Regions from separate parts of the Mesorhizobium sp. WSM4845 genome, predicted to be linked through region 2. Evidence: predicted binding sites of a transcription regulator. Region 2 holds the regulator's gene; the other holds the start of a gene.
What was found. The regulator PhoB, encoded in region 2, activates phosphate uptake and scavenging genes when phosphate is short. The targets are predictions, from matches to a motif close to TGTCATNNANCTGTCAT.
Positions count from the first base shown of each region.

Region 1 (5,964 bases), on a different contig from region 2:
CCAGGCCGGCCTTCTGCGCAGCAAGCGTATCAAGCAGTGGACGTTCTATCGCCGCGACGAAGGCAGGATCGCCGAGACCAGGGCGCTCCTCCAGCACCGGCTGTAGCGCCGCAAACGATCTATTCTTGTTTGACCATGATCCTTTCCGAAAACCGGTTCTCACTTTTTCGGGATCATGGGTCTATTCAAGCCAATCGGGCAGCGAATCCAGGCCGATCAGCTCGTCATAGGTCTGGCGCCGGCGCACGACATGGAAACGGTCGCCGTCGACCAGCACTTCAGGCACCAGCGGCCTGGTGTTGTAGGTGCCGGCCTGCACCGCGCCATAGGCGCCGGCGGTGGCGACGGCGATCAGGTCGCCGGCCTTCAGCCGCGGCAGATCGCGGTCGAGGCCGAGATAATCGCCGGTCTCGCAGACTGGGCCGACCACGTCGACCGTCATGCGCGGCGCCGCGGCCGGCTGCTGCACCACCGGCTTGATGTCATGGAAGGCGTCATAGAGCGTCGGCCGGATCAGATCGTTCATCGCGGCGTCGACGACCAGGAAATTCTTGGCGTCGCCCTCCTTCATGAAGATCACCTGCGAGACCAGGATGCCGGCATTGCCTGATATCAGCCGGCCCGGCTCGAACATCACCTTCAGCCCGAGCTTGGCGACGTGCTTCTTGACAATCTGGGCATAAGCGTCCGGCAGGGGAGGCGGGCTGTTGTCGACGCGGTAGGGAATGCCGAGGCCGCCGCCGAGGTCGATATGCTCGATGGCGTGCCCGTCGGCGCGCAGCACGCCGACCAGCTCCACCAGCAGCGCAAAAGCGTCGTCGAAGGGCTGCAACTCGGTGATCTGGCTGCCGATATGAGTGTCGATGCCGGTGACCTTGATGCCAGGCAGCTCAGCTGCGCGGGCATAGACCTTTCGCGCCTTCTGCCAGGGAATGCCGAACTTGTTCTCGGCCCTGCCGGTGGAGATCTTCTTGTGGGTCCTGGCATCGACATCCGGATTGATGCGCAGCGAGATCGGCGCCACCTTGCCCAACGCCGCGGCTTGGGCCGACAGCAATTCCAGTTCAGGCTCGGATTCGACGTTGAAGCACAAAATGCCGGCCGAGAGTGCAAGATCCATTTCGCGCGCGGTCTTGCCGACGCCGGAAAACAGAATCTTGTTGGCCGGAATGCCGGCGGCCAGCGCGCGGCGCAGTTCGCCTTCCGAGACCACGTCGGCGCCGGCACCGAGTTTTGCCAGGATTTTTAGCACAGCCTGGTTGGAATTCGCCTTCATGGCATAGCAGACCAGCGCGTCGAGCCCGGCAAAGGCCTGCGCAAACACGCGGAAATGCCTGGTCAGCGTCGCCGTCGAATAGCAATAGAACGGCGTGCCGATGCTTGCGGCGATCTCTGATATCGCCACGTCCTCGGCATGCAGCACGCCGTCGCGGTAGTCGAAATGGTTCACGAGAGTGGTTCCGGAAGTTGGAGCACGACGAGATCGGCCGATCTCATCGGCTCTAGATCAACGGATCGAGAATGAACTTTTTGTCCTCGACCGGTTTTTCCGGCTCCGGCGGCACGGGCTGCTCTGCCTTTTGGGCATCCTTGCGCGCCTGCACGGCCGCCTCATAGGGCGTATCGAGCCCGGCTTTCCTACCGCAGGCCGTTACGGTTGCCAGCGCCGCCAGCAGCGTCAGCGTCACCAAAATCCTGCTTGCGGTCATCGATCCATCCGTCCGAAACTTTTGCCCGCCGCTTTTTAGCCGAGTTTTTCCGGCATTGCACCCCGGCATCACGCCCTGGCAATGCGCTTTTTCCAGTAGCGGATCTGCTTCCTCACTTCCGATGGCGCGGTGCCGCCGAAGCTCGTGCGGCTCTTCACCGAGTTTTGCACGGCAAGCACCGAAAACACGTCCGTCGTGATGCCGGGGTGAATGGACTGCAAGTCTTCCAGTGGCAGCCTGTCGAGCCCGATCTTCCTCTCTTCGGCCAGCGCCACGGCGCGGCCGGTGACGTGGTGCGCCTCGCGGAACGGCAGACCGAGGCTACGCACCAGCCAGTCGGCAAGATCGGTCGCGGTCGCATAGCCTGACCCGGCGGCCTTCTTCATGGCGGCGGCATTCACCGTCATGTCGCGCACCATGCCGGTCATCGCAGCCAGCATCAGGTCGAGCGTCTCAGCGACGTCGAACACGGATTCCTTGTCTTCCTGCATGTCCTTGCCGTAGGTCAGCGGCATGCCCTTCATGACAGTCAGCAGGCCGACCAGATGGCCGGTGACGCGGCCGGTCTTGCCGCGCACCAGCTCGGCGGCGTCGGGGTTCTTCTTCTGCGGCATGATCGAGGAGCCGGTGGAGAATGAGTCCGACAGCCTGACGAAGCCGAATTGCGGCGTCGACCAGATGATGATTTCTTCGGCCAGCCGCGACAGATGCGTCGCGCAGATCGCCGCCAGCCCCAAAAACTCGAGCGCGAAATCGCGGTCCGAAACGCTGTCGAGGGAATTGCGCATCGGCTCACGGAAGCCGAGTGCCCTGGCCGTCTGGTGCCGGTCGATCGGAAAGCTGGTGCCGGCAAGCGCGGCCGCACCGAGCGGGCTTTCGTCCATCCGTTCGATAGCGTCGCGAACACGCGACAGGTCGCGCGAGAACATCTCGACATAGGCCATGCAGTGATGGCCGAAGGTTACCGGCTGCGCCGCCTGCATGTGGGTGAAGCCCGGCATCACCGTTGCCGCATGCTCCTCGGCCCGCTCCAGGAACGCCGTGATCAGGCCCTTCAGCGCCTCGGCGACGCGAAAGCACTCGTCCTTGACCCATAGCCTGAGATCGACCGCCACCTGGTCGTTGCGCGAACGGGCGGTATGCAGGCGGCCGGCAGCCGGGCCGATCAGCTCGGCAAGGCGGGCCTCGACATTCATGTGGATGTCTTCCAGCCTGGTCGAGAACTCGAACGTGCCGGCTTCGATCTCTGCCAGGATCGTGTTCAGCCCGTGAGCGATTTTTTCTTGGTCGGCCGCCGAAATAATGCCGGTTTGCGCCAGCATCTCGCTGTGGGCGATCGAGCCTCTGATGTCCTGCGCGTAGAGTTTGCGGTCGAACGAGATCGACGCGTTGATCGCTTCCATGATCGCGGCCGGACCCGAGGCAAAACGTCCGCCCCACATCTGGTTGCTGGCCTTCTTGTCGCTCATCGCTATAACCCGTGCTCCGGAGCAGTTTTAAAAAATGGCAGACGGCAATCGATTTTTCCCGGCCCCGCGCCTCATCCTCGCCGCTTTGGTGGCAGGCGTGCTGGCCGGCGCGGTCGCGGTATATGTCAGCGAAAGCGGTTCTGGCAACAACGCCCCCGCTCAAGTCGCGGCTGGCGACAGCAAGGACGATGTCGCCTGCGCCGCCAAGGCCGACCGCGCCAAGACGGTCGCGGCGGCTGCCACCGGCCAGGTTGCAGCACTTTTGCCGGCCGATCCGCCGCAATCGCTGAAGGGCCTTGCCTTCAACAGCCCCGACGGCAAGCCGATGACGCTCGCCGACCATGCCGGCAAGACGGTGCTGCTCAATCTGTGGGCGACATGGTGCGCGCCCTGCCGCGCCGAAATGCCGGCGCTCGACGCGCTGCAGAACGAAATGGGCAGCGATGCCTTCGAGGTCGTCGCGGTCAATGTCGATGCGGGCGACGACAGCAAGCCGAAGAAGTTCCTCGAGGAGACCGGCGTCAAGGCGCTCGGCTACTACCGCGATTCGACGATGGCGCTGTTCAACGATCTCAAGACACGCGGCCTGGCGCTCGGCCTGCCGGTCACCATGCTGATCGACGGTGAAGGCTGCCTGATTGCCCACATGAACGGCCCGGCCGAATGGTCGAGCCGCGATGCCAAGCGGCTGGTCGAGACGGCGCTCGGCAAGTCGGACTAATTCATGTCGCGCAAAGTGCGACGCGCTTTTAGGCGCCGGCGATTATTGCCGGTTTGTTCGTAAGCCGGCTTGGCAATTCCTTTCCACCGGCTCCTATTCGGAAGCGTGCGCTACTTTAAGTGGAAATCAAGTTCATCGGTCCGCAACAAAACCGTTGTCCAATTGTCACGGGCGGCACATATTGGCTTTGCGAGAGTGCCCCTTTCGCCAATGACAAACGGGAGATGAAACATGAAATTCTTCGGCTTCGCGGCCGGTGTCGCCGCCACCTTGACCCTGCTTTCCACCACCTCCGCCTTCGCCGTCACGCAGATCAGCTGGTGGCACGCCATGACCGGCGCCAACGCCGAGGTCGTCGGCAAGATCTCCAAGGATTTCAACGCCAGCCAGAGCGACTATGAACTGGTTCCGGTGTTCAAGGGCACCTATCCGGAGACGCTGAATGCCGGCATCGCCGCTTTCCGCGCCGGCCAGGCGCCCGACATCCTCCAGGTGTTCGACGTCGGCACCGGCGTGATGATGGCGGCCGAGGGCGCGATCAAGCCGGTGGCCGAGGTGATGACCGGTGCCGGGATGACCTTCGACAAGAGCCAGTACCTGCCCGGTATCGTCGGCTATTATTCGAAGCCGGACGGCACCATGCTGTCCTTTCCCTACAACTCCTCCTCGCCGATCCTCTACTACAACAAGGATATCTTCCAGAAGGCCGGCCTCGACGTGAACAATCCGCCGAAGACCTGGAACGAGGTATGGGAAGCCGCCAAGAAGATCAAGACGAGCGGCGCCGCCCCTTGTGGCTATACCTCGACCTGGCTGACCTGGATCCATCTGGAGAATTTCGCGGCGTGGAATGATGTGTCGTGGGCGACCCAGCAGAACGGCCTGGCCGGCGGTGATGTCGAACTCAAGATCAACGCGCCGATTTTCGTCAACCACTTCCAGGCGCTCGCGGATCTCGCCAAGGACGGCACCTTCAAATATGGCGGGCGCACCTCCGAAGCCAAGCAGATCTTCCTCGCCGGCGAATGCGGCATCTTCACCGAATCGTCGGGCGGCCTCGGCGACATCGTCAAGTCCGGCATGAACTATGGCATCGGCCAGCTTCCCTACGACAGCGACGCCAAGGGCGCACCGCAGAACACCACGCCGGGCGGCGCCAGCCTGTGGGTGTTCGGCGCCAAGTCGGACGAGCAATACAAGGGCGTTGCGGCGTTCTTCGCCTACCTGTCCAAGACCGATGTGCAGGAATATCTGCACCAGAAGTCGGGATACCTGCCGGTGACGCTCGCTGCCTACGAGGCGACCAAGAAATCGGGCTTCTATGACAAGAACCCCGGCCGTGAGACACCCATCCTGCAAATGACGGGCAAGGCGCCGACCGACAACTCGAAGGGCGTGCGCCTGCCGAACCTGCCGCAGGTGCGCGATATCCAGAACGAGGAGTTCGAGAAGATGCTGGCCGGCCAGCAAACCGCTCAGCAGGCGCTCGACAACGCGGTCACGCGCGGCAACGCCGCAATCAAGGAAGCGCTGGAGAACTGACGAGTTTATCTCGGTTGGTGTCTGTTTGAATATCGCCCACGCGAAGCTCGCGTGGGCGTCTCCCGAGATAGCGAAGGAAATCAGCCTGTCTCCCCGCGTCGTCTTTCCCAACAAGATCCTGCCCTACCTGCTGGTGGCGCCACAACTCGCCATAACACTGGTTTTCTTCTACTGGCCGGCCGGTCAGGCGCTTTACCAGTCGATGCTCAGACAGGATCCGTTCGGGCTGAGGACCAGGTTCGTCTGGTTTGCCAATTTCCGCAAGGTGCTGGCCGATCCTGCCTACCTCAATTCGATCAAGGTCACCGTGGTGTTCTCGCTTGCGACCGCGATCGTCGCGATGTGCGTGGCCCTGCTGCTTGCGGTCATGGCCGAGAAGGCGGTGCGCGGCAAAGGCCTCTACCGCACGCTTTTGATATATGGCCCTATGCCGTGGCGCCGGCGATTGCCGGCATGCTGTGGCTGTTTCTGTTCAATCCTTCGATCGGCTCGTTAGCGTATCTGCTGAGAAGCCTCGGCATCG
Region 1 covers NZ_JBVVQA010000033.1:53,298-59,261, forward strand. Annotated here, with positions in the region: gene AC0L2C_RS28325 (ArsR/SmtB family transcription factor) at 1-106, shown strand, start outside; gene lysA (diaminopimelate decarboxylase) at 182-1,450, opposite strand; gene AC0L2C_RS28335 (hypothetical protein) at 1,503-1,709, opposite strand; gene argH (argininosuccinate lyase) at 1,778-3,178, opposite strand; gene tlpA (thiol:disulfide interchange protein TlpA) at 3,213-3,899, shown strand; gene ugpB (sn-glycerol-3-phosphate ABC transporter substrate-binding protein UgpB) at 4,131-5,441, shown strand; partial or broken gene ugpA (sn-glycerol-3-phosphate ABC transporter permease UgpA) at 5,527-5,964, shown strand, end outside.
Region 1: the regulator PhoB is predicted to act here: its motif matches at 4,052-4,068, upstream of ugpB (sn-glycerol-3-phosphate ABC transporter substrate-binding protein UgpB).

Region 2 (5,964 bases):
ATGACCTTGTCCTTGGCCTGCGCGGCCGACGCGAGCGTCAGCGACATGGCGACCCCCGCCAGAATGGCGGCTGCGAATCTCTTCATGATATTCCTCCCTGCGCCGCGTAGGGCGCGACCAACTGGCCCGAAGGCCGGCACAAAGGCTCTATTTTTTCGAGCCTCGAAAAAATACTGGTCCAACGCCGAACCGCTGTCAACACCAATTCTGATGGATTTTGAGGTCCTGTCGGGCTTTTTTTCGAGGCTCGGAATAAATAATGACAGCCCCTTCTGCTTCTGCCAGTATTTGTCGGCATTACCGACGGCCTTCCGATTCATGAGCGGCCGCGGCGATGAGGAGGAAACAAAAAATGTCGGTGGGAATCCGTCATGACGATCTGCGCCGGCGCAACCGGGCGATGGTGATTTCGGCCGTGCGCCGGGCAGGCCAGCCGTCGCGGACCGAGATCGCCGCGACCACCGGCCTCAGCCATTCGACCATATCCGCGATCTCTGCCGACCTGATCCAGGAAGGCATCCTGGCCGAGAGCAAGGCGAGCGAGACGGTTTCGCTGAAACGCGGCCGGCCGCAGGTCGGCCTCAGCCTCAATCCGCAAGCCGCTGCGGTGTTGGCCGTCGTGTTGTCGCTGAATTTCCTGTCGGTCGCCGTCATCGATTATGCCGGACAAGTGGTCGCCGAGGAACAGCGCCGGCTGGACACGCTGACCATGTCGCGCGACGAGCTGATCGGCGAATGTGTCGCCATCGTCCGGCGCCGGCTCGAAGATCCCGACCTCGATGTCCAAAGCGTCGCCCGCATCGCGCTGGCGATCCAGGGCATCACCGATTCCCACGCGCGCGCCATGTTGTGGTCGCCGATCACGCCGCAGACGAACATCGCCTTCGCCGACATTCTGGAACGCGAGTTCGGCATCCCGGCCATCATGGAGAACGACTGCAACATGATGGCCGTGGCGCTGCGCTGGCGCCACCCGGATCGCTACCGCGACGATTTCATCGCCATCCTGCTCTCGCACGGCATCGGTATGGGGCTGGTGCTGAAGGGCGAGCTGTTCACCGGCACCCACTCCTCGGGCGGCGAATTCGGCCACATGATCCATCGGCCGGGCGGCGCGCTTTGCCGCTGCGGGCGGCGCGGCTGCGTCGAGGCTTATGCCGGCAACTACGCCATCTGGCGCAATGCAAGGCAATTGAGCGAAAACGCCGAGCCGGTCGCCGATGTCAGCGACGCCGAGATGCGGGCACTGGCGGCCCGGGCGCGCGAGATGGACGGACCGGAGCGCGAAGCCTACCGCAAGGCCGGCGAGGCGCTCGGCTTCGGGCTCGGCAGCCTGTTCGCGCTGATCGATCCGGCGCCCGTGGCCATGGTCGGCGCCAGCGCTGCCGCCTTCGACCTGATCGAGCCGGCGCTGCGCGAGGCTATCGCCCAGACCGCCGGCGGCCAGCATTCGGGTTCGATTTCCTTCGACACCGAGCCGAACGAGTTGCCGCTGATCCGCGAAGGCTGCGCCATGCGGGCGCTAAGCTTCGTCGACCAGGAGATTTTCGCGCCGAGCATCCAGGCACGAGCCGGCTCGGTCGGAAAGAACGTGGCTTGAAGGATTCCCGGGTCGCGACTTGGGGTGTGTTGAGATTCAGGTCAGGCCGAGTCGAGAATGGTGGGTTCCGAGAACCGGAGCGGAGCGTACTTTTGGGTACGTCAGCACCGGAAGCGCAGGTATCAGCCGTTCGCAGGCCGGCATCACCTGAACCATCAGCTAGGCCGTGAACTCATAAATGCGGGGATGACCAAGATGGGTGAAATGGGAAGCTGTCCTTAAAGGTTGCGGAGGTTCAGCCGGGGATAGGGGTGCGGAAGCCGTGAGTGTCGCAAAGCTTTTTGGCCCTGCCATCGATTTTGGAGTCACTATCAATTTCTTCGACTTCGACAGCCCCATCTGTCTTATGCGCAAAGAAGAGAATGGAGGTCGACACGCTGCCACCATTCGTAAGCCCACAAAGGTAGACACCCCCACTTTCTCCTATGCGAGCCATCGCGATCCACACTATTGGTTCCGTCGAGATGGCAAGGTGCTTCCGGATTGCAAGCTTCAAGGGAGCTACATCGCTAAGCGTGATGTCGTGGGGAAAGGTTTTCTCGGTGGCATCTTGAGCTAATGCCGAACTAGTCCACGCTCCGACGACAATCCATGCAAGAAGAATTAAACCTCGCGTCATCCGAACTCCACCGGTGCAAGTTGCCTTTGTGATTAGGATGATTGCGAAGGGAAGGTATTCCAAGTCGGAAAGCGTCCGCAATGGATCGCTTTCCGACTGAGGCTTTCATATTGAGGCGGAATCTGATCTCGCTAGGAGGTCGCTATAGCAAGAACCCGGTCATCCATTCCGCGCTGTAGAATCCTGCGGCAAGTATGATAGCGATGGCAACCAGTCCGGTCCAAATACCCCGCATAGCGAAGGGCGACAAAATAGCCATTGCGGGGATACCAACCCGGACCAATGCTGATCTCAGATAGATTTCCTTGTTCGCATAGTTCCAGGAGCCGCCCTCCTCGGTCCCTCCGTCATTCCCCAAGGATAGCACCGCTGCGCAGCCGGTGGTGGCCAGCATGCGGCCGCCTTCGAAGCTTCGAGATAGTCAAGGACGAGCAACAGGAGGAAAACGCAAAGAGATGCTAGGACTGCCATTTCGATGAGGCTCGGCTTGCGGACCATCATGGCCACTACTGTATGTCGCCGCGGTTCCGCTTTCCACCCATGCCGGTCATGCCGAATTTATGAGTTCACGACCTAGTCTTCCCTGATCGCATAGCCCGCGCCGCGGATGGTGCGGATGACATCGGGCATGCGACCATTGTTGACCGCCTTGCGCAACCGGCCGACATGGACGTCCACCGTGCGCTCGTCGATGTAGATCGTCTCGCCCCAGACATTGTCGAGCAACTGGCTGCGCGAGAAGACCCGGCCGGGGTGGCGCATCATGAATTCGAGCAGCCGGAATTCGGTCGGCCCGAGCCGGATCTCGCTCTTCTTGCGATAGACCCTGTGCGATTCACGATCGAGCATGATGTCGCCGACCTTGAGCACGCTGGACAGCACTTCGGGCTTGGCGCGGCGCAGCAGCGCCTTGACTCTGGCCATGAATTCCGGTGTCGAGAACGGCTTGACCAGATAGTCGTCGGCTCCGGTCGAAAGGCCGCGCACCCGGTCGCTCTCCTCGCCGCGCGCGGTCAGCATGATGATCGGCAGCCGCTCGGTTTCGGGGCGCACCCGAAGGCGCCGGCAAAGCTCGATGCCGGAAACCGCCGGCACCATCCAGTCGAGCACCAAAAGATCGGGCACGTTTTCCTGCAGCCGGATTTCGGCCTCGTCGCCGCGCGTCACCACCTCGACCTGATAGCCTTCGGATTCAAGATTGTAACGGAGGAGGACGCCCAGCGGCTCTTCATCCTCCACCACCATGATGCGCGGCGCGATCATCGGCCGGTTACTCCTGTCATGTCGCCAGCGCCGACATCGTCGTTTCGTCGAGCTTCGGGCGATCCGCCGGCAATTGCTGCCCGGTCACGACAAAATAGGCGTTTTCGGCGATGTTGGTGACATGATCGCCGATACGCTCGAGATTCTTGGCGCAGAACAGAAGGTGCGTGCAGGCGGTGATGTTGCGTGGGTCCTCCATCATGTAGGTCAGGAGCTCGCGAAAAACCGCCGTGTATTTCACGTCGATCTTCTGGTCGTCGGCGCGCAGTTCCTTCAACGCGCCGGCATCGCGCGACACATAGTGCTCAACCACGCCGCGCAGCTGCACAAGAACGAGATCCGCCATCGCATCGATACCGTGCGACAGATTCCGCGGCGTCGCGCTCTGCCCGACTGCGCTGACCCGCTTGGCTATGTTCTTGGCCAGATCGCCGATGCGCTCGAGATCGCCGGCCATGCGGATTGCGCCAACCACGGCGCGCAGATCCTGCGCCATCGGCTGCCGTTTGGCGATCAGCGTGATGGCGCTGTCGTCGAGTTCGCGCTGCCGCGCATCCATGATGGCGTCGTCCGAGACGACGCGCTGCGCCATCGCATTGTCCGACGCAAGCAACGCGCGGATCGAGGCCGCGACCATTGCGGCGGCGAGCTCGTCCATGTCGCGGATCAGCCGGTCGATGTGCTCCAGTTCCTCGTCGAAAGATGCGACGGTGTGTTCACCCATGGTGCTGTCCTCGTGTTCGAAATTCGCCGGACCGCTCAGCCGAACCGGCCGGTGATGTAGTCCTGGGTGCGCTTGTCGTCGGGGTTGGTGAACATCTTGTCGGTCGCGCCCTCCTCGACCAGATACCCGAGATGGAACATCGCCGTGCGTTGCGACACGCGCGCCGCCTGCTGCATCGAATGGGTGACGATGACGATCGTATAATTCTGGCGCAGTTCGTCGATCAGTTCCTCGACGCGGGCGGTGGCGATTGGATCGAGCGCCGAACAGGGCTCGTCCATCAGGATCACTTCCGGCGACACGGCGATGGCGCGCGCAATGCAAAGACGCTGCTGCTGTCCGCCGGACAGACCGGTTCCCGACTCGAGTAGGCGATCCTTGACCTCGTTAAACAGGCCGGCCTTCTTCAGGCTCGATTCGACGATGCCGTCCAACTCGGCCTTGCTCCTGGCCAGGCCGTGGATGCGCGGACCGTAGGCGACGTTTTCGTAGATCGACTTCGGAAACGGGTTCGGCTTCTGGAATACCATGCCGACGCGAGCTCGCAGCTCGACGACATCGATTTTCGGATCGTAGACGTCCTCGCCGTCGAGCGTGATCTTGCCGCTCACCCGCGCGATATCGATGGTGTCGTTCATTCGGTTCAGGCAACGCAGGAACGTCGACTTGCCGCAGCCCGATGGCCCGATCAACGCCGTCACCTGATGCTCGCGGACATCGAGATCGACGTCGAACAGAGCTCGCTTCTCGCCGTAGTGAACAGAGACCTTTTCGCCCTTCATCTTGATCGAAGGGGCGTTGGTTGCGCTGCTCAGTTTCTGCTCGACGCCGGCTTCCGTCATGATGTTCATATCCTCTACTCCTTACCAGCGCCGCTCGAAGCGCCTGCGCAGTATCACCGCGATGGCATTCATGATGACCAAAAACACCAGCAAAATCAAAATCGCCGCCGAAGTCTTCTGCTGGAACCCCGCTTCCGGGAAATCCGCCCACATGAAAATCTGCACCGGCAGGATCGTCGCGGGATCGGTGAAGCCGCCGGGAATGTCGACGATGAAGGCGACCATGCCGATCATCAGCAACGGCGCGGTTTCGCCGAGCGCATGCGCCATTCCGAGGATGGTGCCGGTCATGATGCCCGGCATCGCCAGTGGCAGGACGTGATGGAATACGGTCTGGACCTTGGACGCTCCGATGCCAAGCGCCGCCTCGCGGATCGAAGGCGGCACGGCGCGCAGCGAAGCGCGCGAGGCGATAATGATGATCGGCAGGGTCATCAGCGCCAGCACCATGCCGCCGACCACCGGGGCTGAGCGCGGCATGCCGAAGAAATTCAGGAATACGGCAAGTCCAAGCAGGCCGAAGACGATCGAAGGCACCGCCGCCAGATTGTTGATATTCACTTCGATCATCGTCGTCAGCCGGTTCTTGGGCGCAAATTCCTCAAGATAGATCGCCGCTGAAACGCCGATCGGGAAGGCGATTGCGAGGGTTACGATCATGGTCAGGAACGATCCGACGACCGCGCCCCAGACACCAGCCAATTCCGGCTCGCGGCTTGCGCCGGTGAAGAAGAAGATCGAGTTGAACCGGCTTTCGATCAGGCCGGCGCTCTTCAGCGTGTCGAGCCAGACGATCACCTTGTCCGAAATCTTTCGCGATGCTTCCGGCGTCTCGATGACGCGCAGGAATGCCTGGCCGCTCGCGGCGGGCGCCGTGCTGTCCAGCGCCTCGATCACCGTGCCTTTTGCGATCACC
Region 2 covers NZ_JBVVQA010000014.1:79,921-85,884, forward strand. Annotated here, with positions in the region: gene xylF (D-xylose ABC transporter substrate-binding protein) at 1-86, opposite strand, end outside; gene AC0L2C_RS17445 (ROK family protein) at 353-1,600, shown strand; gene AC0L2C_RS17450 (hypothetical protein) at 1,836-2,219, opposite strand; gene AC0L2C_RS17455 (hypothetical protein) at 2,362-2,613, opposite strand; gene phoB (phosphate regulon transcriptional regulator PhoB) at 2,793-3,482, opposite strand; gene phoU (phosphate signaling complex protein PhoU) at 3,499-4,206, opposite strand; gene pstB (phosphate ABC transporter ATP-binding protein PstB) at 4,242-5,057, opposite strand; gene pstA (phosphate ABC transporter permease PstA) at 5,070-5,964, opposite strand, start outside.